2 regions of the Clostridium tanneri genome follow, and region 1 is predicted to be linked to the other one. Evidence: riboswitches for the same ligand, from Rfam matches in the RefSeq annotation. Region 1 holds a riboswitch; the other holds the start of a gene.

What was found. A riboswitch is a leader RNA that binds a small molecule or an ion and turns the genes downstream of it on or off. The one in region 1 is predicted to bind FMN.
Region 2: another riboswitch for FMN. It lies ahead of ribD (bifunctional diaminohydroxyphosphoribosylaminopyrimidine deaminase/5-amino-6-(5-phosphoribosylamino)uracil reductase RibD); the one in region 1 lies ahead of P8V03_RS05905 (ECF transporter S component).

The regions. Positions count from the first base shown of each region.
Region 1 is NZ_JARUJP010000005.1:70,671-85,583, reverse strand. It holds gene P8V03_RS05910 (hypothetical protein) at 1-1,697, opposite strand, end outside; gene P8V03_RS05905 (ECF transporter S component) at 1,793-2,416, opposite strand; FMN riboswitch at 2,591-2,710, opposite strand; gene P8V03_RS05900 (Tex family protein) at 2,851-5,028, opposite strand; gene P8V03_RS05895 (M28 family metallopeptidase) at 5,229-6,563, shown strand; one part of gene prfB (peptide chain release factor 2) at 6,635-7,663, opposite strand; one part of gene prfB (peptide chain release factor 2) at 7,665-7,742, opposite strand; gene secA (preprotein translocase subunit SecA) at 7,877-10,387, opposite strand; gene hpf (ribosome hibernation-promoting factor, HPF/YfiA family) at 10,658-11,194, opposite strand; gene P8V03_RS05875 (ComF family protein) at 11,705-12,385, opposite strand; gene P8V03_RS05870 (hypothetical protein) at 12,358-13,383, opposite strand; gene recD2 (SF1B family DNA helicase RecD2) at 13,352-14,913, opposite strand, start outside.
Region 2 is NZ_JARUJP010000013.1:18,629-35,469, reverse strand. It holds gene cbiD (cobalt-precorrin-5B (C(1))-methyltransferase CbiD) at 1-937, shown strand, start outside; gene cbiE (precorrin-6y C5,15-methyltransferase (decarboxylating) subunit CbiE) at 1,022-1,651, shown strand; gene cbiT (precorrin-6Y C5,15-methyltransferase (decarboxylating) subunit CbiT) at 1,685-2,248, shown strand; gene P8V03_RS11845 (cobalt-factor II C(20)-methyltransferase) at 2,327-3,001, shown strand; gene cobM (precorrin-4 C(11)-methyltransferase) at 3,016-3,792, shown strand; gene cbiG (cobalt-precorrin 5A hydrolase) at 3,773-4,756, shown strand; gene cobJ (precorrin-3B C(17)-methyltransferase) at 4,797-5,513, shown strand; gene P8V03_RS11825 (sirohydrochlorin cobaltochelatase) at 5,552-6,352, shown strand; gene P8V03_RS11820 (cobalt-precorrin-6A reductase) at 6,380-7,147, shown strand; gene P8V03_RS11815 (GHMP family kinase ATP-binding protein) at 7,172-8,008, shown strand; gene cobO (cob(I)yrinic acid a,c-diamide adenosyltransferase) at 8,025-8,543, shown strand; gene P8V03_RS11805 (YitT family protein) at 8,953-9,804, shown strand; gene P8V03_RS11800 (DUF3793 family protein) at 10,007-10,612, shown strand; FMN riboswitch at 10,671-10,785, shown strand; gene ribD (bifunctional diaminohydroxyphosphoribosylaminopyrimidine deaminase/5-amino-6-(5-phosphoribosylamino)uracil reductase RibD) at 10,993-12,090, shown strand; gene P8V03_RS11790 (riboflavin synthase) at 12,144-12,794, shown strand; gene P8V03_RS11785 (bifunctional 3,4-dihydroxy-2-butanone-4-phosphate synthase/GTP cyclohydrolase II) at 12,862-14,079, shown strand; gene ribH (6,7-dimethyl-8-ribityllumazine synthase) at 14,081-14,542, shown strand; gene P8V03_RS11775 (HAD family hydrolase) at 14,661-15,320, shown strand; gene P8V03_RS11770 (DsbA family oxidoreductase) at 15,473-16,027, opposite strand; gene P8V03_RS11765 (cell wall-binding repeat-containing protein) at 16,520-16,841, shown strand, end outside.

The DNA of each region.
Region 1 (14,913 bases):
TTTACATCTTCAAAAAAGTCCCTACAGCTAGTAATATTCATATCTTCCTGTCTCTCATCAACTCTTATATAGACATTGTATCCCATATTAGATAAGTCACTTGAAATTTTTTCTTTTCCTAAGTCTAGAACTTTAGTCCAAAGTTCATCACACTTTAGTTCTACATCCATATTATAATTTTTGACCTTAATGTAAGCATCTATTGTTCCCATATGAATAGTATTCACTGACGCAGCTATTTTCACATCTGTAGAGTCTATTCTTTTTCCTTTTTTTCTTTCATCTTTTATCATGAGTTTGCATTGATATTCATAGTTTTCAAGATTAATAGGTAGATCCATATAGTAATACTGATTTGAAATTGTATTATATACCTTAAAATCATTAATACTTTTATCCAATACCTGAATTAAGTTATTATAAGCTTCCGGTTTTAGTTCACCTTTTTGTTCTAAAACAGCCCTTATTACAGTTTTCATTTCCTCTGTTTTAGTACTTATTTGTTCTTTTATATTCTTTGCAATGTCATCAATACTGTATTCCTTTTTTATCATCTTATTTAAGGCTATTCCATCTTTTTCACTATCCTCAGCTACCATTTTACTTACCTGATCAGGTTTTTCATTACTATTCGTTAATCTCTTTACTTTATCATTTTCGGTGCTATTCAAAGCTAATTTTTGTTCTTCATTAATTTCTATATTACTAGCACCTTCTGAAGCTGGTAAATTACTCTCTTCTATATTTAACTGTACATTAAGTTTGCCTGTGTGCTCCACCTCCCTATTATTAATAAGGGTTGTCACATTTTCTTTGAACTCTCTTATACCTTTATATATAGATGAAGATCCTTTAGATATATCATTAAAACTTTTTATATTTTCCTCTGTTAATTCTGCTCCATCTTCTAATAAGCTACTCTCTTCTATACTTAACTGTACATTAAGTTTGCCTGTGTGCTCCACTTCCTTATTATTAATAAGGGTTGTCACATTTTCTTTAAACTCTCTTATATCTTTATATATGGATGAAGATCCTTTAAATATATCATTAAAACTTTTTATATTCTCCTCTGTTAGTTCTATTCCATTTTCCAAGAGGGTAATAATATCGTCCTCTGAAATACTTTTTAATTGGTTGAAAAAACTCTTTAGTGTGTTAGCTATCTTAGTTCCTTCCTTACCACTAGGTTCTATTCCCTTACTTTGCATATACCTAGATATAAATAAGTCTTCCTCTTCATAATTTAGCTTTATTTTATTTTGAAAATCTACTATAGTCTTTATTTTAGATATATTTTCTTTAGTTAGAGGTATTTCATGCTTTACCATTTTACTTAAAAGAGAATAATCTTCTTTATTTACAGTTATACCCTTTTCTTTTAGTAAAAAATCAAGGGTTTTTCTTTCTGAACTTTGCTCTTTATCATTAACGTTTATAAGCTTTAGCTGAAGCTTTCCATCCTCAAAACCTTCCACTTGGAATCTTAGGAGTCCTTCTGGCAGTATATCCATAGGATTTTGCAATTCAGCTGAAAACTGCCACCCATCCAAAAGCTTCAATAGCACCTCTCCTGTTAACTTATCAGAATTTATAACTCTAGCTGCAAAATTTTCTCCAACATTAAAAGATAACTTTCTAAGAATTTTTTTTGCATTTATATCATTAACACTATTTACATTCCATATCCCCGCCATAGTAATCCCCCCTTATTTCAACTATTACTTAATATATATTATATTATCGTATGTTAATAAACTTTATAAAGAAAAAAATCCGAGGAAACCTCGGATTAGTTGTTTTTAGCAAATTCTCTAGCTCTGCTTCCTTCTTCATGAATTATAGGTGATACACTTTTATATACCGCCATAGTTAAAGCAGATAATATAATTCCTTTGATTAAGTTGAAAGGAGCTATGGACCATAGTATAAATGTTTCTAAATTTGTTATATTACTATTTAGTTTGTGTCCCATTGCTACTACTGCACTAATAGGGAAGTTTAATACCTTTTCATATAGAGGTAGTAGTATAAAATAATTAAGCAAGCTGGCTACCACTGCCATAACTAAACTTCCAGTAAGTAATCCGATTAAGGCTGTTTTCTTACTTTTATTTTTATTATATATATATCCAGCTACAAACACTAAAGCAGTACCTACTGCAAAGTTTGCAAATTCTCCTACAAATGCTGTGCTTCCTTTAAATATTCCATGAAGTATATTTTTTAGAAGCTCTATCGCCACTCCTGCTGTTGGCCCTAAGGCAAAAGCTCCAATTAATGCTGGTAAATCACTGATATCGATTTTTAAAAATGTTGGAAATATTGGTACCGCTACCTCTATAAACATAAGTAAAAATCCGATTACACTTAATAATGAAATTTTAACTAATCTGTTTAATTTTCCGTTTCTCATATTTTACACCCTCCATAAATTTAATTATTAGTTCCTTAAGCCTTTATAGATATGAGGACACATTGCTGTTCTCTACATCTATAACATTTTGGATAGATATGATTTTTGCTAAGGGGAAGGTGAGCAGTATAATAAAAAACCCCGGCAAAAATGCCAGGGCGAATAAACATTATACCTTACCTTCTTTCATCCAGACTTTACTGTCGGCTTCGGAGTTTCACCGAATCATACCTAGTTACTAGGCTCGCGGGCTATACCGCCGGTGGGGACTTTCACCCCGCCCTGAAGATTTTAATTGTTAAATTTTCTACTCTTATTATAGTACAAGTTTTCCTAAAATTCAATATAAACTTTCAAATTGATATCAATGAATAGCACTCAAAGAAATCTTAAGTATCATAATGTGGTTATAACTTCCATGCTAATGGTACTCCTTAGCTGTTAACTGTATTTCCTTGCTTTTTCATAGTTAATGATATTCTCTTTCTCTTTTCATCTACTTCTAATACTGTGACCTCAACAACATCACCAACCTGAACTATATCTAATGGGTGTTTTACAAATCTATCTGCTAATTGACTTTTATGAACCAATCCATCCTGGTGCACTCCAATGTCTACAAAAGCTCCAAAATCAGCTACATTTCTCACCGTTCCCATAAGCACCATTCCTGGCTTTAAATGAGAAATTTCAATTATACCTGTTTTTAGAATAGGCTTTGGTAATTCTTCTCTTGGATCTCTACCAGGTTTCTTAATTTCCTTTATTATATCATTAAGAGTCGGAATTCCTACTTCCAATTCTTTAGCCAAGGACTCTATTCCAATAGTCTTAATTCTATCATCAATATCTGTAAGTTTATTATTTTTTAAATCTTCTTTGTTGTACCCCAGTTTACTCAATAGATCTTTAGCAGCATTATATGACTCTGGATGAACTGCTGTGTTATCTAAAGGCTCCGCGCTTTCCATAACCCTTAAAAAGCCTGCACATTGTTCAAAAGCCTTAGCACCAAGTCTTTTTACCTTTAAAAGCTCTTTTCTGCTCTTAAACTTACCATTTTCTTCCCTGTATCCTACAATGTTCTGTGCTATAGTAGAGTTTATCCCTGATATATATGATAAAAGAGATGGTGTAGCTATATTTAAGTCTACCCCTACATTATTAACGGAATCTTCTACTATTCCACTTAAAGATTCATCAAGCTTTTTAGCAGCTACATCATGCTGATACTGTCCAACGCCTATAGACTTAGGATCTATTTTCACAAGCTCAGCCAGAGGGTCTTGAAGTCTTCTTCCTATAGATATAGCTCCTCTTAAAGAAACGTTTATATCTGGATACTCCTTGGCAGCAAGCTCTGATGCAGAATATACAGATGCACCTGCTTCTGAAACAACTACATAAAAAAGCTCCTTACCCTTCTCAACTTTTACTTCTTTAATGAGCTTTACGATAATTTCTTCCGATTCTCTGCTTGCAGTTCCATTTCCTAAAGATATAACATCTACATTATGTTTGTATACTAAGTCCTTAAGCTTTTTTATAGACTCTTCAACTTGATTTGGTGATGTTGTAGCGTAAACAGTATCTGTATCTAGAAGCTTTCCTGTATCATCTAGTACAGCTATTTTACATCCAGTTCTAAACCCTGGGTCGAAGCCAAGAACAACCTTCCCTTTTATTGGTGCTTGCATTAGGAGAGCTTTTAGATTGGCTTTAAATATCTTTATAGCTCCTTCTTCACCTATTTCCGTAAGTTCTGCTCTTATTTCTCTTTCTATAGATGGGTATATAAGCCTCTTTAATGAATCCTTTATACTTTCCTCTATGTATATATCTGTAACATTATTTTCTTTTAAGCATTTTCTTCTTAGATATGCTATGATTTTTTCCGTATCTACAGTTACTTTAACAGAAAGTATTTTTTCTTTTTCTCCTCTATTGATTGCGAGAATTCTATGTGGTGGTATATTCCTTACAGACTCCTTGTATTCATAGTACATCTCATAAGGTGTAGTTTCCTTACTTTCTCCACTAGTTTCAATAAAACCCTCTCTGTGTATAAGATCTCTAATCCACTTTCTGTACTCAGCCTCATCAGATATAGTCTCACTTACTATATCCATCGCTCCTTGAAGTGCTTCTTCTATAGATTTTACTTCCTTTTCCCCATCTATAAATTCTGCTGCATACTCTCTTATATCACCTTTGAATTGTCCATTCCAAATAACCTCTGCTAGAGGCTTTAATCCTTTTTCCTGTGCAATAATAGCTCTTGTTCTTTTCTTAGGCTTATATGGTCTATATATATCTTCTACTTCTGTTAAGGTTTCACAGTTACTTATAGCTTTCCTTAACTCCTCAGATAACTTTCCTTGCTCATCAATAAGTCTGATTACATCCTCTTTCCTAGTCTCAAGATTTCTCAAGTAAGTTAGCCTTTCAAATAGGTTTCTAAGAGTTACATCACTCATTCCCCCGGTCATTTCTTTTCTATACCTAGCTATGAAGGGTACTGTATTACCTCCGTCTAAAAGCTCAATTACACTTTCAACATCCTTTTTATTTAGTTCCAATTCCTTTACTAGTCTATCTACTATTGTACTCATTCCTACCTCCAGTTATATTATTGTCCTATTATATAATTATGTCCCCTATTTAAGTTTTAATAAATTGATAAATATAATTTCAATAAAACCCTTTAATTTCCTTTTTCAAATTTAATAACTAAAAATATATTACAACAATCATATAGCATTTTGCAAATTAATATATATTTAAGGACATCTGTTTTGTGAGGAGTGGTGTAATGTTAAAAAAACTTTCATATATACTTCTAGTTGTACTATGCACTTTAATTTCTTTCAGTTTTCAAATTTATGTTTCTACTAGTTCTTTTGATGCTAATTCAGTAAAACGGTACATAGAATATCTATCTTCAGATACTCTTAAAGGTAGACTAGCTGGTACTATAGAAAACGACCTAACTGCTATTTATCTAAAGAATGAATTTGAAAAAATAAATCTAAAGCCCTACAAGGATAGTTACTTCCAAAAATTTGACACAGTATATCCATACAAAACTAAAGATAGACCCTATTTAACTATTACTGACTCGCAAGGATTTCTAGTGAAAGAATATAAGTACGGCGTAGACTACAAGGAAGACTTGCTAAACTTTAAAAAGAATAATTTGTCCTTTACCAAAAAGGATAAATTATTGTGGAGCAATGAACATCTTCAGATTCAAAAGGATAATAATAATTTTCTATTTTATACCCCTGAAAGCGATAAATTAAACTTTAGAAGTTCATTTATAAACTCCTCTCCTTTTAGCATGTATATTATGACTACCAAAAACACTATTACCGAGCTGAAGAGCTACCTAAAAGAAGACTATACTATAAATTGCTTTATTCCCTTTGAAACTAAAAAAATATCCTTAAATAATGTTACAGCTTATATTGAAGGCAAGGATGCCTCCGCTCCTCCTATTATTCTTTCAGCCCACTTTGATCACATCGGTTCTGATCTAGCAGGAAATGTATACACCGGAGCTTTGGATAATGCTTCTGGAACTGCTTTTTTATTAGAGCTAAGTAAATATGTACAATCCTTAGGAAAACCTGAAAGAAATATACTGTTTGTAGGATTTAATGCAGAAGAATTTGGATGTCTTGGCTCAAAGGCCTTCGTTGATGAATATAAACATAGTATCAAGGGAAGCAAGGTTATAAACTTTGATATGATTGGCAGCAATAAACCTGTACCTCTTTACATAATGGGAGGCAGCAAAGATACAGAAAAAACAGCGCTTATAAAAGAAACATCGGAGATTTGCTCTAAAAATAAAGTTACTTTTAATTACCTTTTTGAAGATGCCAGCGATCATGAATATTTCAGAAAACAAGGTATCGATGCAATTACTCTTTCTGATTCCGATACCTCTAGAATACACACTCCTAGTGATAAATCTGAGTTCATAAGTAGTGATTCTATTGAAAGATGCTTTAATGTGGTATCAAAAAGTATCATTAAGTATGGCTTTAAAGATAACTGGCTTCTTATTTACTATAGGGAAGTATTCTGGACTTCATTAATTGGAATCATTATATTTTTAGGAGTAAATAAAAAAACAACTTAATATTGCTTATTATATTTTCAAATAAAAATGCTAGGGGTAAAATAAATTATTTTACCCCTAGCACTACTAAATTAGTTGCTATTTTGTTTCAAATATTCACTTATAAACCCATCGATTTCTCCATCCATAACTGCATTTATATTACCTGATTCAACACCAGTCCTATGATCCTTTACAAGGGTGTAAGGTTGAAACACATAGGATCTTATTTGACTTCCCCATCCAATATCCTTCAACTCGCCTGTGAGGTCCTCTATCTTTTCCTTGTGTGCTCTTTCCTTTAACTCTGCTAATCTTGCCTTAAGCATTTTCATAGCTTCATCTTTATTATGGTGTTGGCTTCTTTGATTTTGACATTGAACGATTATACCTGTAGGTATATGTGTTATTCTAATTGCTGATTCAGTCTTATTTACGTGCTGACCTCCAGCACCACCGGCTCTATAGGTATCAATCTTTAAATCCTCTGGCTTTATATCTATATCTTGATTGCTAGTCAGCTCTGGTAAAACCTCCACAGAAGCAAAGGATGTTTGTCTTTTTCCATTTGAGTTAAAAGGGGATATTCTTACTAGTCTATGAATTCCTTTTTCGGCTTTTAGATATCCATAGGCAAACTCTCCAATTATTTTTAAAGTTGCACTTTTTATTCCCGCATCTTCTGCAGAAAGTAATTCTATAGTTTGAACTTTAAATTCATTCTTTTCTGCCCATCTTGTATACATCCTCAGCAGCATTTCTGTCCAATCCTGAGCATCTGTTCCTCCTACACCTACATGAAGGTCTAGTATTGCGTTATTCTTATCATATTCTCCGGATAGAAGAATTTCTATTTTAAATCTGTCAATTTCTCTTCTTAATTCTTCTACTTCTCTTAGTATTTCTTTAGAGGAGGTTACGTCTTCCTCTTCTACCGCCATCTTTGTTAAAAACTCAGAATCCTCCACTCTTTCTTTAAGCTCTATATATTTGTCTAACCTTCCTTTAATAAACCTTTCTTCACCAGTTATCTCTTGGGCCTTACTTACGTCATTCCAAAAGTCTGGTTGCTGCATTATTTTTTGCAACTCTTCTATTCTATTATTAATTTTTTCTATGTCAAAGAGAATCCCTAATTTCTTTTATAGTCTCACTTAATTTGCCTAACTCATTTAGAATCTCCTCTAGCTGGATTAACATTTAAACACACTCCCTTTTACAATTAGAAAATAATCTTATATACTCAATTTAGCTAATACTTATTAAACAAATGTGGTTTTGCTTAAAAGCAAAACCACATTTAATTTATTTATACTTTTATACTACCAGTAATATTACTCAAATCTGCCACAGCAATTTTTATACTTTTTGCCGCTTCCACATGGACAATGGTCGTTTCTTCCTGTTGTCTTCTCTTTCTTGACAGGCTGCTTTTTTATTGAGTCGTCCTCTGCTTGATTTGTATGAGTTTCCTTTACGACTCTTTCTCTCTCTGGAGCTTTTTGTATCTGTACATGGAATAAATACTTAATTGTTTCAACTTTGATATTGTATATCATCTCGTTAAACATTTCGCTTCCTTCAAATTGGTAAGCTTGAGCCGGATCCTGCTGTTTGTAAGCTCTAAGTCCTATTCCTCTCTTTAAATGATCCATATCATCTAGGTGATCCATCCATTTTGAGTCAACAACTCTTAGCAGAATAACTCTTTCTATTTCTCTCATCTGCTCAGCTGTAAATTCCTCTTCTTTTTCAGCATAGATCTTCTCGCCTATCTCTATAAATCTTTCAACAATTTCCTCATTTGTTAGGTTTGCCAATTCTTCTACCTTTACTGTATCAGCAGGTACAAATATATCTTCCATGTAGTCAATAAGCTTAGCTAAGTCATTTTCAAATTCTTCCTCTAGACCTGAAAGGTGAGAGGATACTGCAGAAGATACTAAATCTTTAAACATTGCAATAACTTCTTCTCTTAAATCTTCTCCCTCTAGAACTTGTGATCTTTGTTTGTATATTATTTCTCTTTGCTTATTAATTACATCATCATACTGAAGCAATGTTTTTCTTACGTCAAAGTTATTACCTTCAACCTTCTTCTGTGCATTTTCTATAGCACCACTGACCATTTTACTCTCTATAGCCTCGTCGTCTCCAAGTCCAAGTTTTTCAACTATTCCTTTTAACTTATCAGAACCAAATATTCTCATAAGGTCATCTTCAAGGGAAACATAAAATCTTGATGCACCAGGGTCTCCCTGACGACCAGAACGACCTCTTAACTGGTTATCAATTCTTCTAGACTCATGTCTTTCAGTACCAATAATCTTTAATCCGCCAGCCTCTATAACGCCTTCCCCAAGTTTAATGTCGGTACCACGACCAGCCATATTGGTAGCTATTGTAACCATTCCTTTTTCACCAGCATGAGATATTATCTCTGCTTCTTTTTCATGGTATTTAGCGTTAAGTACCTGATGCGGTACTCCCTTTCTCTTTAGCATATCAGAAATCAACTCTGATTTTTCAATACTTACTGTACCAACAAGAGATGGTTGACCGTTCTTATAAGTTTCAACTATATCTTCAACAATAGCCTTAAACTTTCCTTTTTCAGTTTTATAAACTACATCTGGAAAGTCTATTCTCGCTATTGGTTTGTTAGTAGGAATAACTATTACATCAAGTCCATATATCTCTCTAAATTCATTTTCTTCTGTTAAAGCAGTACCAGTCATACCAGATAACTTACCAAACATTCTAAAATAGTTTTGGTAAGTTATTGTAGCAAGAGTTCTTGATTCTCTTTCTACCTTTACTCCTTCTTTTGCTTCAATGGCTTGATGAAGACCATCACTATATCTTCTACCTTCCATTGCTCTTCCTGTAAATTCATCTACTATTAAAACTTCCCCATCTACAACCATATAATCCTTATCTTTTCTCATTATGTAGTTACCCTTTAAGGCTTGCACTACATGGTGTTGTATTTCCATATTTTCAGGGTCAGCATAATTTTCTAGTTTAAAGAAATCCTCTGCCTTTTTAATTCCTTCCTCTGTAAGGATAACAGCATTTGCTTTTTCATCTATAGTAAAGTCGTCTTCCTTTTTCAATGTCTTTGCAAAATAATCTGCTATTTTATAAAACTCAGTGGACTTTTCTCCTTCTCCTGATATTATAAGAGGAGTTCTTGCTTCATCTATTAAAATTGAGTCAACTTCGTCTACAATTGCAAAGTTTAATCCTCTTTGAACTCTTTCTTCTTTATATATAACCATGTTATCTCTTAAGTAGTCGAAACCAAATTCACTATTAGTTCCATAGGTTATATCACATTTATATGCTTCTTGTCTTTGTGATTGATCTAATTCATGAAGTATTACACCTACTTTAAGTCCTAAAAATTCATATACTGGTGCCATAATATCTCTATCTCTTTTTGCAAGGTAGTCATTAACCGTTACTATATGAACTCCTTTCCCTGTAAGTGCATTTAAATAAGCCGGTGCAGTTGCAACTAAAGTCTTACCTTCTCCAGTTCTCATCTCAGCTATTCTTCCTTGATGAAGAACTATTCCACCTATTAACTGAACTTTATAATGCTTTAATCCCATTGTTCTCCATGATGCTTCTCTAACTACAGCAAAAGCCTCTGGTAGAATAGAATTTAAACTCTCACCTTTTCCAAGTCTTTCTTTAAATTCATCTGTCTTAGCCCTAAGCTCTTCATCACTTAATTGCTGCATTTTAGCATCATATGAATCTATCTTTTCCACGATTGGAAATATTCTTTTTAATTCTCTATCACTATAAGTACCAAATATCTTTTGAAAAATACCCATCTTTTTCATCCTCACCATATCATATTTGTATATACCTTTTAGATTATATCACCTAATCCTTAGCTATTCAACTTTTATAACCTACAGTTCCGTTATAGTTTACAAATTTGCAATATTTATAAGAGCATAATTGTTTTATATTATAATATTTTACATATATTATAGACCTTTTGCAAAGTTAATATTTGTAGCAATTTGTTTATATATACCCTGAAAGGTCAAATTATTGTGTATTTATATAAAAAAGAGGAAGCTTTTGCTTCCTCTTTTTTAGAACTCAGGCTCTATTAAGCCGTAGTTACCATCTTTTCTCTTATATACTACATTTACTTCTTCACTTTCAGCATCTTGATATACAAAGAAACTATGTCCAATAAGTTCCATTTGAAGAACTGCTTCCTCTGCAGACATTGGCTTTACTGCAAATCTCTTAGTTTTTACGATTCTAGGTTCATCGCTATCATCAGTATCTTCTGCATCATCAGGTATAGGCTGTAAAAACCTAACTGAATCTTCACGATATTTTTTTTCTAATTTTGTTTTTTGTTTTCTTAATTGACCTTCTAATTTATCTACAGCTATATCAATTGCTGCATACATATCATCATGAACTTCCTCAGCTCTTAATATTATTCCACCAAAATGAATGGTTATTTCTATTATTTGTCGATTCTTTTCCACACTTAATGTAGCATGTGCTTCGATATGAGGTTTGAAATACTTTTCTAGTTTTGACACCTTTTTCTCTACTACGTTTCTTAATGCAGGAGTAATTTCAATGTTCTTTCCACTTACTGTTATATTCATATTTCCAGCCCCTTCCTTATCCTTGTGATTATTATCACTTTCTCAGGATATGTTTTATATCATAAACTAGGTTTTATGGATATAATTTTATTTTTTGTTAACTCTATTTTAATACGGTTTGAATTAAAATACAAGAGAAACAAGTGCGAATTAACAAAATATTATAGAAACTTTTATTATTATCTTTTAAAATTATTTATCCATTTTATTTTTTACTTACAATAATATTATGTTCAAAACTTAAAAAAAAATTAAAGTTCTTGATGTAAAACATCAAGAACTTTAATTTGAAATATCAAGTTAGTTGACCTGGTCTTTGACCCCACACTCGCCTGCTGGAACTCTTGCTACTCGGAATTAACCTCTCACTACCCATTCTCTCGTCTTAAAACGGCAGGACTTACCTCTAAACCGCACCATGCTCATTAAATATTTTATCTAACTTACGTGGATCGTTTTGCTTGCGACTAGCATCGATTTTCAACCACAAACCTAACTTAATATAATAAATTATACCTTACTTTTTGCTGCAGTCAATATGGTAATTTTTTTTGCACCCTTTTTCATTAACTGATCTGCACAGCTAAACGCTGTAGCACCAGTGGTTATAACGTCGTCTACCAGTAAAATATTTTTATTTTTTACATTAATTTTATCTATAACATCAAAACTTTCCTGCACATTATTCCATCTTTCATTACCACTTAATCCTATTTGATCTTTGGTGTCCTTTATCTTACAAAGATAGCTAACTAATGGTTTATTCAATGCGTCTCCTATTGTTTTCGCTAAATACTTACTTTGATTATATCCTCTCTTTTTTAAAGACTTTTTACTCATGGGAATATATGTTACAGCATCAAATTCAATTTTTTCTTTTTCGATTCTCTTTATCATGTAATTAGCAATTGTTTCCCCTGCTCTAAAATTACTTTTATATTTTAACATTAGCACAAGCTCCATCATTCCACCTGAATAGTATGATATACTATAGCAATTAAAACTAGTGCCATGTCTTTCAACTTGAAAAGCATCTTCACAGAATCTTATTCGTTCTTCACAGTCATTGCACATAAAACCTTCTCCAAATAAGTCCTGCCCACAGAGAACACAATTTTCATCTGTTGAGTAAATGACTTGAAGTACACAGTCCCATAGAAATCTTAAATTTTTAACAATCCCATTTCCCATGCCTCTTTATTAAAATTTCTAGTTATATCCTTAGCTTTTTCCATATCTCTGGTTTCTTCATTTGCCAAAAATATAACCTCTCCTTTCCACTCTTTTTCTCCTCTTCCAACGCTAGCACAGAAGTATATTAGCTTTTTGTAGTTAAATTCAAAGTCATCTGCAAAGTAGACCATAACATCTGCATTTTCTACCTTAGAAAGAACTTCTTCAAATTCGTTGGTAACAATCACCATTCTCTTTATCTTTGTAAAGTTTGAAATTAATTTTTTATCAGATTTACCTTTAATGAAGGGAACTATGTTTTTGCTAATATTTTTGCAATAATTTTTCATGTAAAGATATACATTTTCTACCTTTTCTTCATCTGGAACACATATAATAACTTTTCTATTAGAATTTATAGACCACTTCAAATAATCATATATGACAAATGGGATATCCTTACTTATATCAATTCTAGTCAGTATGGTTCTTGGCTCAATTATAGGAATTTTAGCATCTTTTACAGGTATAAGTATTTCCCTCTCATTTCTGAATAGACCCTCAATAGAGTAATATATTATTTTAGTGTTTTCATTACACATTTTGGACACTAAATCTAATACTTCATACTTACTATAAGTGGGAAAACTCCTTATATCATCATATATGACAAGATCAAACTTTTCTTTCAACTTAATCGCATTAGCAAAGTCGCACACTTTTAGTCTAGAATTCACATTTGCCTTTGATGTTCTCACATAAGAATAGTCTCTAAAATTTGTTCTTCTTTTTATAAGTTCTAATATATTTATATTATCCGGGTATTCATTGGTAATATAAACTACAGACTTTTCATTTTTTACGTAATATAATATTATTTCCAAAAAAATTTCTGGTGAGTTATAGGGAAGTGACACTACGTTTAAAAAGCGTTCATTTCCAATGCCCCAATTTAGTATATTCTCACTAACCTTATCTTTTTCTTCAGTTAAGCTTTTCCTCTTGAACAATAACATTATCTTCACTCTCCATTATATCCACTATTCTATGTTTTAATAATGAATATCTATCAAAGCTTTTATTATTATCTACCATAGACTTAACAGCCTTTATGTCTCCTACTAGAACCACCAATTGTTTTGCCCTAGTTATAGCTGTGTAAAGCAAATTTCTATTCATTAATAGTGGTGGTCCCATGAATACAGGTATAACAACTACTGGGAACTCACTTCCTTGACTTTTATGTATGGTTATAGCATAAGCTAAATCAATTTCATCTAGATAAACATTGTCGTATATTATCTTTCTCTCTTCATCAAAAATTACTGCTACAGTTTGTTTCTCTTCATCTATGTCCTCTATATATCCAACATCACCATTAAAAACTCCTACTCCTTCTTTTTCACCGTCTCCAGCTATCCTTGACCACTTCAAGGAGTAATTATTCTTAGTCTGCATTATCTTATCCCCAACTCTAAATATCATATCCCTAAATTCTTTTTCCTTCTTCTCACTATCTTCAGGGTTTAATATATGTTGAAGTTTTTTATTTAAGTTAGATACTCCTAAAACTCCTTTTCTCATAGGAGAAAGAATTTGAATATCCTTTGTTTTGTTCCATTTTTTATTAAAGTTAGGCAACCTGCTATCTATAAGTGCTATCAGCGTATCCATTATTTTATTTTGGTCATCACATTTTATAAAATAAAAATCTTTATCCTTTTTATTAAATACAGGCAATTCTCCTCCATTAATTTTATGAGCATTTACTACAATCATGCTTTCCTCAGACTGCCTGAAAATTTCTTTTAGTTTAACTATCTTTATACAGTTACTCTCAATTAAGTCCCTAAGTACGTTTCCCGGACCTACTGATGGAAGCTGATCCACATCTCCTACAATTATAACTCTAGTTCCTAAGGATACAGCTTTGAGAAGATTATTCATAAGAACAATGTCTATCATTGATGCCTCATCTATCATAATCACATCACATTCTAACGGAGCCTCTTCACCTCTTGAAAAAAGTAGATTCTCATTTTCTTCACTTATTCCCATCTCTAGAAGCCTATGAATAGTTTTTGCCTCTCTGCCTGTTGCTTCTGTCATTCTCTTTGCTGCTCTTCCTGTAGGAGCTCCCATATAAACCTTAAGATTTGCTTTTTCAAAAATTTCAGTTATGCAATTTATTATAGTGGTTTTACCTGTGCCAGGACCTCCTGTGATAATTTCAATTCCATTTTCTACTGCTCCTCTTATCGCTTCCTTCTGAGAGGGTGCAAACTTTATATTATTTCCTGACTCAAAAAGGCTTATTTCTTTATCAACATCTATATCCATATCATCATAATTACTTAACGCTAGGGAAAGTATCTTTTTTGTAACTCCTAATTCGCAATAGTAATATGGAATTGAGAATACACATATCTTGTTATCAACCTGCTCTAATTTTATCTTGCCATCAATTTGTGCATTGTATATATTTTCTTCAATTATTTCTTTAGTAACCCCAAGAGTATCAATTCCATCCTTAATCAATATCTCCA
Region 2 (16,841 bases), on a different contig from region 1:
AAAGGGAATAGAGCTTAATCTTCCTATAGAAAAGATAAATATGGGAGATAACTTCGTTGAATGTTGTGTAGTAAAGGATGGAGGAGATGATCCTGATGCTACCCATGGATTAGAGATATGGGCTAGAGCGGATAAAAGGAGCGAGGGGTATACCCTAAAAGGCGGAAAGGGTGTAGGAACAGTTTGCGGGGAAGGGCTTTATGTAAAAAAAGGTGAGCCTGCTATTAACCCCGTTCCTCGTAAGATGATAGAGAAGGAAGTTAAAGAAGTTCTTCCAAGGGATAAGGGAGTAGAAATTACTATATTTGTACCAAAGGGAGAAGAAGTAGCTAAAAAGACTTTTAATCCAAGACTTAACATACAAGGCGGTATATCTATTCTTGGAACTACAGGTATAGTAATGCCTATGTCAGAAGAGGCGCTTATGCAGTCTGTAGAACTTGAAATGAACCAAAAAATAGCTAAAGGGCATAAAGACATCATACTTATATTCGGAAATATGGGAGAAAAATTTGGAGAAAGTATAGGCTTAGACACTAGTAAGATGGTTGTTATGTCCAACTATGTCGGCTTTGCACTAAACTGTTGTATGTCTAAGAATATTAAAAAAATACTTGTGGTAGGCCACATAGGAAAGCTTTGTAAAATAGCTTCAGGATGCTTTAACACTCACAGTAGAGTTTGCGATGTTAGATTAGAAACCTTAGCCTTAGAGTTAGCTCTTATGGGAGAAGATAGAGAGCTAGTTGAGAAGGTTTATAATGAAGAGACTACAGAAGGGGCAGTAAGGCTTCTGGGTGATGGATATGAGCAGCTGTATAGGAATATAGGACTGAAGGTGAAAAAGAGAATAGAGCAGTATGCTTATGATAGTATAAAAGCTGACGTTATTATGTACTCCATGGATAAAGGAATATTATACAGTAGTGTAGAATAAATTAATTAGCTGATAAAGCTAAGTCAGTAAGGATTTTATTAAATTATTTATAGTAAAGAAATTTTATTAATAGAGGTTTATAGTATGGATGGTAAAGTGTATGTTGTAGGTATAGGCCCTGGGCATAAAGATTATATATTACCTAAAGCAGTTGATACTCTAAAAAAATCTGATTTAATACTTGGATTTGAAAGAGCTATTGAAAGCTTAGCTTTTATTGACGGGAACAAAATTATTGTAAAAAAGCTCTCAGAAATAATTAATATAATAAATTCAAGTGAGTATAAAAGAATATCTATTGCAGCTTCTGGAGATCCTCTTTTCTATGGAGTAACGGATTATTTAAAAAAGAATTATTCAGGAAACTTAGAGGTTATTCCGGGACTAAGTTCTTTTCAATATATGATGGCAAGAATAGGCAAGAGTTGGCAAGGATGTTTTTTAGGAAGCCTTCATGGAAGAGAAGATAACTTCCATAAAGTTGTAAGAGAGAATAGAATTTCTATATGGCTTACTGATAACAAGCACTCTCCTTCATATTTGTGCAAGGTTCTAGAAGAAAAAAATATTAATGTTAAAGTTTATGTTGGAGAAAACCTTTCTTATGAGGATGAAAAAATAACTAAAGGAACTGCTGAGGAAATAAAAAATATGGAATTTAGTAATCTCTGCGTTGTAACAATAGAGAATGAAGATATGAGTAACAAGCTTTAAATCTAATTTTATTTAAGTAGGTGAGTTAATTATATGATTTATATAAAAGATGAAGAGTTTATACGGGGAGATTGTCCTATGACTAAAGAGGAAGTTAGGATTTTAAGCACCGCAAAGCTTGAATTAAAAGAAAATTACAGAGTTATAGATATAGGCGCTGGTACAGGTTCTATAAGCATACAGATATCTACAATGTGTACAAGTGGACAGGTAATAGCTGTTGAAAAAGATGAGGAAGCATTAAGAGTAATTAAATTAAACAGAGAGAAATTTGGTGCTAGTAATCTGACCATAATTGAAGGAGAGGCACTAGCTGTAGAAAAGGATATAGACCTTTTATTTGATGCTATATTTATTGGAGGAAGCGGTGGCAATATTGAAGACATTATAAGATGCTACGATTTAAAACTGAAGACTGGGCATAATATGGTTTTAAACTTTATTACTATAGATAACCTTTATAAAGCTATGAACACATTAAAAGGCTTAAATTATGAAGTAGAGTGCATGCAGGTTTCAATAAGTAAAGCTAGAGGGAAAAGCTATATGATGGCCTCTAATAATAGCATATTTATAGTAACAGGAAAGAAACAATAAGAAAGAAGTACACCTTCATAGAAAGTGAAGTATTAATATATTAAGAAAAGAAGATATATGAGACTGGAGGAAAGAAGTATGGAAAGGTTAGGAACACTATACGGTATAGGTGTAGGACCAGGAGATGAAGAATTGTTAACTCTTAAAGCTGTGAACGTCCTAAAAAAGTGTCCAGTAATAGTGGCACCGTCTGCTAGGGAAGGTGGCAGTAGTATAGCTTTAGATACTGCTAAGAACTTCATAGGTGAAGATAAGGAAGTTATGATAAAACATTTTCCAATGGGGGGAGAGGAGCAGGAAGGAAAGATATATGAAGCTTTCCAGGCTATAGAGGAGAAATTAAAGGAAGGTAAGGATGTAGCTTTTCTTACCATAGGAGACCCTTTTGTATATAGTACATATATATATCTTTTAAGATACATAAAAGAGCAGGGATATAAGACGGAAACAGTACCAGGAATTACATCCTTCTGTGCCGCTGCAAGCCTTGCAGGGGAAACTTTAGTAATTGGAGATGAAAGAGTTTTGATTCTTCCTGCAAACCAAGTGGATAAAATAACAGATGAAAAATTTGTGGTAATAATGAAGGTTTATAAACTTGAAGAAAAGGTTTTAAATGTTCTAGAAGAGAAGGGCTTCAGGTATACCTTTGTAAAGAGGGCTTACAGAGAGGGACAGGAAGTTCTAAGAGATAGAGAGGAAATATTGTCTGGCAGAGACTATATGTCACTTATAATAGCACAGAGAGATTAAAAGGAGAGAAGCACATGGAAAATGTAGTTTATTTTATAGGAGCAGGACCAGGGGATCCAGATTTAATAACAGTAAAGGGAAGAAAGATTTTATCAGAGGCAGATGTAATAATTTATGCAGGATCTTTAGTAAGTAAGGAACACTTTCAGTACTGTAAAGGTGATGTAGAAATTCATAATTCAGCTTCAATGACACTAGAGGAAGTTATTGAAGTAATAAATAACTCTTACAAGGAAAATAAAAAAATAGTAAGATTACACACTGGTGATCCTGCTATATATGGAGCTATAAAAGAACAGATGGATGAGCTTGAGAAATTAAAGATACCTTATCAGGTTGTACCAGGAGTAAGCTCCTTTACAGCGGCAGCAGCAGCCATAAAAAAGGAATTTACTTTACCAAATGTAAGTCAGACAGTTATACTTACAAGAGTTGAAGGAAGAACTCCTGTACCTGAAAAAGAAGATTTAGAGAGACTAGCTAGCATAGGAGCATCTATGGCTCTTTTCCTTTCAGTGAATATGATAGATAAAGTAGTTGAGAGACTTAGAAAAGGCTATGGAAGAAATGTACCAGTGGCAGTTATACAAAGGGCTACCTGGGAAGATCAAAAGGCTGTTATAGGAACCTTAGATGACATTGCAGAAAAGGTTAAGGCAGAAAATATCACTAAAACAGCTCAAATACTTGTAGGAGATTTTATAAACTGTGAGTATGATAAGAGCCTTTTATATGATGAAAGCTTTACTCACATGTTTAGAACAGCTAAAGATGAAAATAGCAGTAATTAATGTTACTAATTCAGGAGAGATTATTACTGAAAAACTAAGAGATAACTTAGATATAGATTTCTATCCTAGGGAACTTATAAAGGAACTTGGTATAAAAGAAATTGCCAAAAGGGCAATGGAGAAATATAAAGCAGTAGTATTTATAAGCTCCACTGGCATAGCTGTACGAGCTATAGCAGAATATATAAGGGGAAAAGATAAAGACCCAGCGGTGATAGTTATAGATAGCTGCGGTAATTTTGTTATAAGTCTTTTAAGTGGTCATCTAGGAGGAGCTAATGAACTTACTGAGAGGATAGCTGAAATACTGGGCAGTACTGCTGTAATTACCACAGCAACAGATAACTTAGGTGTTGTTGCACCAGATATGATTGCTAAAAATAATGGCTTAGTAATAGACAGTCTCAAGAATGCCAAGGAGATAGCTGCTTTATTAGTAGATAATAAAAGAGTAGCTTTTCTTGATCCAAAGGGCCGTATATCTGTACCAAAAGGATATACTAGTGAACTAGAGGACATAGATGGACTTGTTTTTATTGACCATAGCTTAAAAGATAAATATAAGTCTATGAAAATACCAGTTCTAAAATTGATAAGAAAAGATATAGTACTAGGAATTGGCTGTAGAAAAAATTTTGATACAGAGAAAATGAAAGAAAATATAGTAGATTTGCTAAAAGATAAGAATTTAGATGAGAGAGCAGTAAAAACTATAGCTACCGTTGAAGTTAAAAAGGATGAGGAAGCCATATTAAAGCTTGCTGAGTATTTTCATTGTGAACTTAAGATTTTTTCACTGGATGAAATAAAAAAGGTGCACAACAAGTATGAAGGCAGCGATTTTGTAGAAAAGACCATAGGCGTAAGGGCAGTCTCAGAACCCTGTGTAGAACTTTTAGGAGCTAAACTTATTACGGATAAGATTAAAGTTAACGGTATGACAGTATGTATAGGAGAGATTTAATAAGTACATTTAACTTACATAAAGAAAAGGAAGTGTTAACATGGGAAAACTATACGTTGTAGGAATCGGGCCTGGTGGACTTGACCATATGACCTTAAAGGCAGTAAAAGCAATAGAAGAAAGTGAAGTTATTGTAGGATATACAAAATATATAGAAATGATAAAACCATTAGTTAAAGATAAGAATGTAGTTTCTACTGGTATGCGCGGAGAGGTAGAAAGATGTAAACAAGCCCTAGAACTATCTAAAAATAATATAGTATCAATAGTAAGTACCGGTGATGCTGGTATTTATGGCATGGCAGGACTTATTTTGGAGATGAGAACTGAAGAAGATGTTGAGGTAATTCCAGGTGTAACAGCATCTTCAGCAGCAGCGTCAAGGATTGGGGCACCGCTTATGCATGATAACTGTAACATAAGCCTAAGTGATCTCATGACTCCCTACGATTTAATTAAGAAGAGAGTTGAACTTGCAGCGGAAGGGGATTTCATTATATCTCTATATAATCCTAAAAGTAATGGCAGACCTCTGTATTTAAGGGAATGTATTGATATTGTAAAAAAGCATAGAGAAGGAGATACTCCAGTAGCAGTAGTTAAAAACGCTTTAAGAGAAGGGGAAGAAGTAACATTATTTACATTAGATACTTTTGATGATAGTATAGTTGATATGTTCTCTATAGTAATTATAGGAAATAGTAATAGTTTTATTAAAGATGGACAATTTATAACTCCAAGAGGATATACTGTCTAAGCAGAAAGGCAAATTATAAAAAACAAGAGGTGACGGAAATGAGTAAAAAAGGAATATTAGTAGTAAGTTTTGGAACAAGTGTTTTAGAAACCTTTAGAGATTGTATTGAAAGTACAGAAAATAGAATTAAAGAATCTTTTGAAGGCTATGAAGTAAGAAGAGCCTTTACTTCATATATGATAATTAAAAAGTTAAAAGAAGAGAATAAGATTTTTATAGACACAACAGAGGAAGCATTAGAAAAAATGAAATCTGATGGATTTACAGAAGTTTACGTTCAGCCTCTTCATATTATGCCTGGTGATGAGTATGATAAAATAATCAATGGAGTTAATCAGTATAAAGAGTTGTTTGATAAATTAGTTTTAGGAAGACCTATATTATATAGAGAGAAGGACTATCTAATAGCAGCAGAAGCACTAAAGACTCAGCTTCCACAGTTAGAAGGAAATTCTGCAGTAGTTTTAATGGGCCATGGATCTACCCATCCAGCCAATGCAAGTTATACACTGCTTCAATCTATACTACATGACAATGTGTCAGATAAGATTTATGTGGGAACTGTAGAAGGCTATCCTATGCTAGAACATATTATTCCAAAGCTTAAAAAGGATAATATAGAGGAAGTTACTTTAATGCCGTTCATGTTAGTAGCAGGGGATCATGCTATAAACGATATGGCAAGTGATGAGGAAGATTCATGGAAAAGCATATTAGAAAAAGAAGGCTTTAAGGTTAACGTATATCTTCATGGTTTAGGGGAAAATGGAGCATATCAGCAGATATATGTTCAACATATTAAGGACTGTATAGATGGAAATCCTTTAATGATAGGATAAAAATTATTTGTAGATTGGGGTTTTTCAATGATAGGTTTAATTCTTGGAACTTCAGAAGGAAGAAAAATACTATCTCTTTTAAATAACTATACCGAAGATATATTTGTATCTACAGCTACAGATTATGGTGGTGAAATTTTAAAAGATTATAAGTATTCCTACTTGAACACAAAACCATTGCCTTTAGAAGAATTAATATATACCCTTAGAGAAAAGGAGATAAGGCAATTAGTAGATGCAACTCATCCCTATGCCTTAGAAGTTACTAAAAATGCCATAAAGGCCTGTGAAGCCTTAGATATTGAATACATAAGATATGATAGACCTTCTTCTATTCAAAAGTTTATGAATGAAAAATATATTGTCAGAGTAAATGATTATGATGAACTCTATGATAAATTAAAAACTATAGAGGGAACAATACTTAACACCACCGGAAGCAGGAACTTGGACAAGATACTTTCGATGAATCTGGAAAACAGAATAGTACATAGAGTATTGCCTTCTATGAAGGTGATGCAGGAATGTTTTGATAAAGGGATAAAACTTGAGAATTTAATTGCTATAAAAGGCCCTATAAGCTATGAACTTAACTGTGCCTTTATTAAAGAGTATACTGCTAAAGCTATGATTCTTAAGGACAGCGGTATTGAGGGCGGCACAGAAGAGAAGCTTAAGGCTTGTATTGATAATAGTGTATATGGGTTTGTAATAGAAAGAAAGCCAGTAGAATACAAAAATGTTTTTACTGATATAGAAGAACTAGTTAGATATTTAGTATTGAAACATAAATAAAATAAATTGCAAAGGGTGTAGCTTATGGAGTTTATAGTAAACTACCCAGGCAGCTTTGGAGAAGTGCTGCAGGGAAGAATAAATGATAAAGACTTGCTACTATCTTGCCCTGTTAACATTTATACTAAGGTTAGATTATTTGAATGTAATGAAGCTGATAAAAAGTTTAATAATAAAAAATCAGCGGATTTTCTTCATAATATCCTAAAGCTTTGGGGATATGAAGAATATTACAAAAATATTGATATAGAAATTAACTCTGATATACCCTATGGTAAGGGATTAGCAAGCAGCACTGCTGATTTGTGTGGAGTATATTATGCTCTGCTTAAAATGTTTAGAAGAGAGTTTAATGAACAGGAACTAGTAGAACAGTGTATAAAAATTGAGCCAACAGATAGCATCATATTTAAGGAAATGACCCTTTTTGATTATAAAAAAGGACTATTTAAGCAAGCTATTGGTAAGTATATGACCTATAATATTCTTGCTTTTGAAGGAAACAATATAGTAGACACTGTGGAATTTAACAATAAAAATCTACCACCTTTAAGTGATGTAGAAGATTTATTTACAACCTTAAAAGAAGCAGCAGCGGAAAGTAACCTAAAAAAGCTTGCATTTGCAGCTACCGAAAGTATATTAAGAAATCAGAAGAGGTTAAAGTATGATTTCCTGGAAGAGGTAATGAGTATAAAGGATAAAACTTCTGGTATGGGTATAATAGGTGCTCATAGTGGAAGTGTATTAGGTATTATATATGAGGATTTAGAAAGTCTTAAGTTTGCTGAAAAATTGGCTAGAGGGTTGGATCTATGTAAGATATACCCAGTAAAGACTTTAGAAAATATAGATATATAGAAAAGAGGGCATTAATATGGATAACAAAGGATATATTCAAATTTATACAGGAAATGGAAAAGGAAAGACTACTGCAGCTTTAGGATTATCTCTTAGAGCAGTTTGTGCTGGAAAAAAAGTTTTCTTTGGACAATTCGTAAAGGGAATGGAGTACAGCGAATTAAATGCAGCAAAGTATTTACCTAACTTTACATTAGAGCAGTTTGGAAGAAATTCTTTTATTTTTGGCAATCCTACCAAAGCAGATATAAAGGTTGCTGCAGAAGGATTAAAAAGAGCAGAAGAGGTTCTAACTTCCGGAGAATATGATGTTGTAGTCCTAGATGAGATAAACATAGCTATTTTTTATGAACTTTTTAAAGTGGAAGAAGTGATGGAGCTTTTAGATAAGAGAGCTGAAAAGGTAGAGGTAATCTTAACTGGAAGATACGCAAATGAAAAGCTTATAGAAAAAGCAGATTTAGTAACAGAAATGAAGCAAATAAAACACTACTATACACAAGGAGTTCCTGCAAGAAAAGGTATAGAGGACTAGCGGTTTTAAGCTAACTTAATAGAATAAGAAAATAAAGTTAAAAAAGTCCATTTGTTTTGTAATAAAACAAATGGACTTTTTTAAAAAACAGAATATAGGGCTTTTAAAGGACATATATTTTTTGCTAATTAATGTCTGAATTTTCAATATCACGGAAACAGAGGATTCATTAGCTATTTATATGATAGCAAGAGAAATAGTGCTTTTATTTTACAATTATAATTAAATGGACCTATAATTGGACTAATCCATGGATTAATCCGTAGATTGGTCCTTTGACATAGATACAAAGCTGTAATAGAATTTAGATAGTAGGTAGAAGGAGAGTAAGTTTAGCTAGTTTAACCTAAGAGGATATCCTCCTAACTACAGTAGAACTTTAGTTTTGTATAGGAGGCATATGGGATATATGAGTATGAAAAAAGAAAGTTTATTAAGAATTTTAATGGTGATAATAGGTAGTTTGATTTACTCCATTGGAGTTAACACCTTTATTATACCTCATAAGTTTCTTAGTGGAGGAGTAGCAGGTGTAGCAATAATCCTTCAATATATAACAGGTATATCCTCTGGTTATTTTGTAATACTTATAAATATTCCAATATTCTTGATTGGAGTTAAGGCTGTTAACAGGGAATTTGGTGTTTTTAGTTTCATAGGTATGATCGCTATGTCTCTTTCGTTAATACTAACAAGACAACTTCAAAGTTTATATTATATGAGTGACCCTTTGATTTCTTCATTATGTGGAGGTATCTTAATGGGAGTAGGAGCAGGTATAATATTTAGAAATAGAGCCTCACAGGGAGGTACCGACATTGTAGCTGTAGTAGTTAAAAAAAGATATGGAATATCAATAGGAAATATTGGATTTATAATAAATGCTATAATTGTTGCTATTGGAATGTTTATAGGAAATTTGGAAACAGCAGTGTACACTTTAATAGCTATGTATATGAGTTCAACGGTGGTAGATAAGGCTATCCAAGGCTTTGATAAGGAAAAAGTAGTATTTATAGTTACTGGTGATTGTGATAAAATTAAGCAAGCTATTTTACAGAAGTTAGGTAGAGGAGTAACTTATCTCTATGGAGAAGGTGCTTACACTGGAGATAAGAAAAAGGTTATATATTGTATTTTAACCTCAAGAGAACTTGAACAAGCTAAAAGCTTAATTGAAGATATAGACTCCACTGCAGTAGTATCGGTAATGGATACCGCAGAAGTTCGTGGAAAGGGCTTTAAGGCAGCGGCCTTTTAAAAAGCTTAATATAGACCTATAAATAATGTTGTTTATACAGCAGCTTAAATAGATTAATTTGATAGAAACCTTTCTTAGTAATATGGACTAAGGAAGGTTTTTGATTTATTTAAAATATTTAACAGTAAACATATATCAATAATTCACCTAACTTATGCAGAAAATAAAGTTAAATTTCTTTAGGGATTAAAGGATGGTGATTGTGATAAGAGTATTACTGGAAGAGTATATGAATAGAATAAAGTCTATGGATAAAAAAGAGTACTTGTTTGGAGTGATATTATATAGTGCAGCACCTACAGTAGCAGGTCATAAGCCAGCTTCCATAATTACCTTAAGTAGGGATAAGGGTAACTTATATTCATTATGGGAAAAATATAAAAAAGAGTTCTTGTCAGAGTGGATGGTGGAATTCTGCGAGATTAAAAAAACGGAAAATGTAATAACTTTATTATTTTATGATAGTGATCAATTGACAAAGGTGATTTATGAAGAGGAAAACATGAAATTCTTATATAAGTTTGGATATAGGGAATATTTTAGTTTAGAGGAAAATTTAGAGGTTTTAAAGTTAAGGTTTGAAGAATCCTTCCCTCATGAGATAGGGCTATTCTTAGGAATACCTTTAGAAGATGTAATTTGTTTTATAGAATCACCAGATAAAGAATGTCTGCTTTGTGGTTATTGGAAGGTCTATAACAATGTTGAATATGCTAAGGAAAGTTTCTCAAAGTATGATACTGACAAAAACACTGTAATTAATTGTGTTTTACAAGGAATTCTCCCTTCATTGGTTATGAGAGGTTGATAATGAAAATATATGTTGATATTATAAAAAAATAGTGGTATTATGAAATCATAAAAAAATAAGTCTTCAGGGCGGGGTGAGATTCCCCACCGGCGGTATAGCCCGCGAGCCGTAAGGTATGATTCGGTGAAACTCCGAGGCCGACAGTAAAGTCTGGATGAAAGAAGATAGATATGAGATAGCTTAATTTACATTAGAAGATATATGCATAAGTGGATATATTAAATGTGATACTATAAAAGTTACTCTATATTTGTGAAAGTTAACGCTCTGAATTTTTTCAGAGCGTTTTTTATTTATATAAATCTGTATTCTTTTTTAATAATTGGGGATTTATTTAATTATAAAAGAAACTTAATTAAAAGGTTTGGAGGTGTGAAATGGAAACTAAATATATGAAAAGGGCATTAGAATTAGCTGCTATGGGAATTGGATATACTAACCCTAATCCTTTAGTTGGAGCTGTAATAGTCAAAGATGGAAAGATTATTGGAGAAGGATATCATGAAGTTTACGGAAGCAATCATGCAGAAGTAAATGCCTTTAAAAATGCCACCGAAGACGTTAAAGGTGCAACCATGTATGTGACACTGGAGCCTTGTTCACATTATGGTAAAACTCCACCCTGTGCAAAGGCAATAGTTGAAAAAGGAATCAAGAAGGTTGTTATAGGTTTAAAAGACCCAAACCCTCTAGTAAGCGGAAAAGGCATCCAGATACTAAAGGATAACAATATTGAAGTTGTTACTGGTGTTATGGAAGAAGAGGGGAGAAAACTAAATGAAATCTTTTTGAAATACATAACAACAAAGCTTCCCTTTTGTATTTTAAAAACAGCCATGACCTTAGATGGCAAAATTGCAGCCTATACTGGAGATTCAAAGTGGGTTACAAACGAATTTTCTAGAAAATTTGTTCATCAACTAAGGCATAGGGTTTCATCTATTATGGTAGGCATAGGGACAATACTAGCAGATGACCCCCTCCTAACAACAAGACTTGATACTGGCAATGGAAGTGATCCAATAAGGATTATAGTTGATAGTAATACAAGAATTCCATTAGAAGCTAAGGTACTTCACGTACAGTCTAAAGCAAAAACAATCATAGCCACCACGGAATTGGCAGATGGAAATAAGTTAAAAGCTTTAGAAAGTGCTGGTGCGGATATTATTATTACTCCATTAAAAAATAATAGAGTAGATTTAAGTTATCTTATGAAAGCCCTGGGAGAAAGAGCTATAGATAGTGTGCTTTTAGAAGGTGGAAGTGAATTGAACTATTCTGCTGTTGAGGAAGGTATTGTTGACAAAGTTAACGCTTTTATAGCCCCAAAGATTATAGGTGGCAGAGAAGCAAAAACACCAGTTGGAGGATTAGGAAAAGCCCTTATGAGTGAAGCCATTTCAATTGAAAATATTGAAATACACAGCTTTAAGGATGATGTAATGTTAGAGGGCTATGTAAAAAAACACTAGATTGGATTTAATATATGAGATTGACCAATATAGAAGGAAAGGAGGACTTCTTTATGTTTACTGGGTTAGTAGAGGAAGTAGGAATCATACAGGCTATAATTAAATCTACAAAATCTGCCAGGATTACTATTAAAGCAAAGAAAGTACTAGAAGAAGTAAAGCTGGGGGATAGTATAAGTACTAATGGAGTATGTTTAACAGTAACAGATTTTAGTACAAATCATTTTACCGTTGATGTAATGGCAGAAACTATGAGAAGAAGCAACCTAAAGAATTTGTCTTCAGGAGATGAAGTTAATTTAGAAAGGGCTTTAAGAGTAGGAGATAGACTGGGAGGTCATATGGTTAGTGGTCATATTGATGGGATAGGGGTAATAGCTAAATATGAAAATGAAGATAACGCTGTTTGGATTACCATCAGTACCTCCCCAGAAATATTAAGATATATTGTGGAGAAGGGATCTATTGCTATTGACGGAGTAAGTTTAACAGTGGCCTATGTAGACGATTCAATATTCAAAGTATCTATAATACCACATACAAGAGATGCCACAACATTGCTAAGGAAGAAAACAGGCGATATGGTTAATCTAGAATGTGATATGGTTGGTAAGTATATTGAAAAGCTAATCTTTGTTAAGGAAGAGCCGGAGATAAAAAAAGGTATTGACCTGGATTTTTTAAGTAAAAACGGATTTGTATAGACTTAATTTTCGAAATAGTAAAATTACGAAAAATACAATAAAAATTTAAAGAATTAAGATAGGGGGAATAAAAGTGTATAAGTTTAATACTATTGAAGAAGCTATTGAAGATATTAGAGAAGGTAAAATAATTGTTGTTGTAGATGATGAAGATAGAGAAAATGAAGGAGATTTACTAATGGCAGCAGAAAAGGTAACTTCTGAAGCCATTAATTTTATGGCAAAGTACGGAAGAGGATTAATCTGTATGCCAATTACAGGCGAAAGATTAGATGAACTACATATCCATCCAATGGTATCAGAAAATACAGATCCACATAAGACTGCTTTTACGGTGTCAATAGATGCAGCAGAAACTACTACAGGAATATCAGCCTATGAAAGAGCAGCTACAATTAGAAAAGTATTAGACCCAAAGGCGGAAGAAAAGGACTTCAAAAGACCAGGTCATGTTTTTCCACTAGAGGCTAGAAAAGGTGGAGTGTTAAAGAGAGCAGGTCACACAGAGGCTGCTGTGGATTTTGCAAAACTTGCAGGATTATATCCAGCTGGAGTAATCTGTGAAATTATGAGTGAAGATGGAACAATGGCAAGAACTCCAGAACTTATGGAGTATGTAAAAGAACATAATTTGAAGATTGTTACCATTGCAGATTTAATTGCTTACCGTAGAAAAAATGAAGTTTATATAAAAAGAGTAACGGAAGCTAAAATGCCTACAAAATATGGAGAATTTAAAATAATTGGTTATGAAAATACGCTAAATGGTGAACATCATGTTGCTTTAGTTAAAGGAGAAGTTGCTGGTGAAGAACCTGTTTTAGTAAGAGTTCATTCTGAGTGTCTTACAGGAGATGCCTTTGGATCTTTAAGATGCGATTGTGGAGAACAATTTGCAGCAGCAATGAAAGAAATTGAAGAAGAAGGAAGAGGTGTTCTTCTATATATGCGTCAGGAAGGCAGAGGAATTGGACTTATTAATAAGTTAAGAGCCTATGCTCTTCAGGATCAAGGTATGGATACTGTAGAAGCAAACTTAGCTTTAGGGTTTGAAGCTGACATGAGAGATTATGGTATAGGAGCACAAATATTAGCTGATCTTAAGGTTGAGAAAGTAAATCTAATGACAAACAATCCAAGGAAGATAGCTGGTCTTTCAGGATATGGAATAGAAATTTTAAATAGAGTACCAATTCAAATGAATCATAATGAGAGAAATGAATATTATTTAAAAACTAAAAAACAAAAATTAGGTCATATGTTAAATTTTAAGGAGGAACAATAAGATGAAAGTTTATGAAGGAAGTTTAATAGCACAAGGGTTAAAGTTTGGGATTATAGTAGGAAGATTTAATGAATTTATAGGAGGAAAACTATTATCTGGTGCAATTGATGGATTTAAGCGTCATGGTGTTGAAGAAGAAAATATTGAAATTGCATGGGTTCCAGGAGCTTTTGAAATTCCCCTTGTAGCAAAAAAAATGGTAAACACAAAAAAATATGATGCTGTAATATGTTTAGGGGCTGTAATAAGAGGGGCAACACCACACTTTGAGTATGTATCTGCTGAAGTATCAAAAGGGGTTGCAAGCGTTTCTCTAGAAACAGGAGTGCCAGTTGTTTTTGGTGTGTTAACTACAGATACTATCGAGCAGGCTATAGAGAGGGCAGGAACAAAGGCTGGAAATAAAGGATATGATGCTGCAGTTACTGCAATAGAAATGGCTAATTTACTAAAGCAAGTTTAATATGTAGAACTCTATAGAGCAGGATGGGAATTCAGGTAGATAAAATCTATCTGAATTTCTTTATCCGAATCTAATCCAGGTTTCACTTTATAAATAAATATAAGGAAGTGAAGAGCAAATGATTAATTTTGAGAATATAAAAACTATCTTTTTTGATTATGATGGAACTTTGCATGACAGTATGAAAATCTATGGCCCTGCCTTTAAGAAAGCCTATGCTTATCTTGTGGAAAATAAATTTGCAGAGCCAAGACAGTGGAAGGATGAAGAAATTAGCTATTGGTTAGGCTATAACAGCCAGGAGATGTGGGAAAACTTTATGCCTAATTTACCAAAGGCAATACAGGATAAAGGTAGGCAAATAGTTGGAGATGAAATGAAGTCACTTATAGAACAGGGAAAGGCAGTTTTGTATGAAGGTGCAGTAGAAACATTAGATTACTTAAGGAATAAAGGCTATAATTTAGTTTTCATCAGTAATTGTAGAATATACTATAGAGATTCACATGCAAAGCTATTTAACTTGCATAACTATTTTCAAGATATGATATGCTCAGAGGAATATGATTTTATTCCCAAGTATGAAATCTTAGCTAAAGTAAAAGATAAGTATTCAGAAGAGATGGTTATAGTTGGAGATAGAAAACACGATATAGAAGCAGGAAAGAAAAATCATATATATACTATTGGGTGTGATTATGGTTTTGCACAGCCCGGTGAGTTAGAAGAAGTTGATGTTGTTATCCATAATATCAGTGAACTAAAGGAGTATTTTTAGGTAATAAGTTTAAGTTTATACATCAAAAGGGGCTGTAGCACTAAGAATAAAGTTCCCAACATATTGCGTTTGTTATTGAGCTGCAAACCAATATATTGTATGTAAATTTCTTAATGCCATAGCCCCATTTAGTTTGATACAGATTGAGATTACTATTGCTGTTTTTCAATATCTAACAAGGTTTTTCTAAAAGCCTCTAATGGCTGTGCACCTACAATGACGAATTTATCATCTATTATAAATGTTGGAGCACTATTTATTTCATACATCTGAGCTCTCTTTTGAACATCTCTTACGTTTTTTTCATAAATACCTGAGTGAAGCCTGTCTGTGAGTTCATCTATATTTAAACCACTGATTTGAGCAATACCTTTTATTACTTCTATATCACCTATATCTTTACCTTCACTAAAGTAAGCACGAAATATATTTTGGTGGAATTCATGAAATTTGCCTATTTCCTTTGAATACTCTCCTGCTTCTAGAGATTTACGGGAATTTGACAAAATATCATTTTTATTAAAATCTATACCATAGGGCATACCCATACTTTTGAGGTTGTCAAACATCCTATCTATTGAAGCTGATGGGAATTTTTCTGCCATAGGGACCCCTTCTTCTGGAGTTTCAGGGTGAATTTCAAAGGGAAGCCATTCATCTTCGATATCAAACTCCTCCTTTAATTTGTCGACAATACCTTTGCCAATATAGCAAAAGGGTCAAATGTTATCTGAAAATATTGTGAACGTATGCTTCATAAAAATTTCTCCTTATTCTCTTATTACATAGATATTATAGCCTTTCCTATAGGTTTATTAGTAATAGTATAAACAAAAAAGTGTTTTATATTTAATGTTTCCAAGCTATTTTTCTTGCCTTTAAAGGCTGTCTGATGACAGATTTAAATTATATGATTTTTATATCATATATAAAGTCTAAACTATACACCTTATAAAATAATTATACTATATTATTTTGATGAGTAATAATTATTAATTTATTACTGGAAATAAGATGATTTAACGAGATAGGCTTCCAACACAGGAATAAGTATCACATTGAAATTATGCATATATATACCTTAAACTTATAATATAAGGTCAATCTCTAATAATTATGAGTTACCTATTAAGGAAAACTTGAATTTTATGAGACTTTATTTAGGAAAGAGACCTAGTTTAATTTTTGGAGGTGTATTATTGAAACGAAGAAATAAGTTTATTTCATTTATAGCAACAATAGTAGTAAGTACAATGTGTTTATCATATAAAACCTATGCAGCTGCACCAACAAATATAACTAGGCAGCAAGCGCAGAGCAGAGGATATGATATGGCCTATGTTCTTTGGAATTATGCCAGGGGCTTAAATGGAAATGTTAATAGTGGTACTGAATTACCGGATCAGCTAAAGGGAAAGGAAACATCACAGGAATTTGGTGTGCCTTATAATTGGGGAGGACTAGACGGAATTGATACAACCTCCGTGAAACAATGGAGCAGCTTCTTAGATGGAATAAATA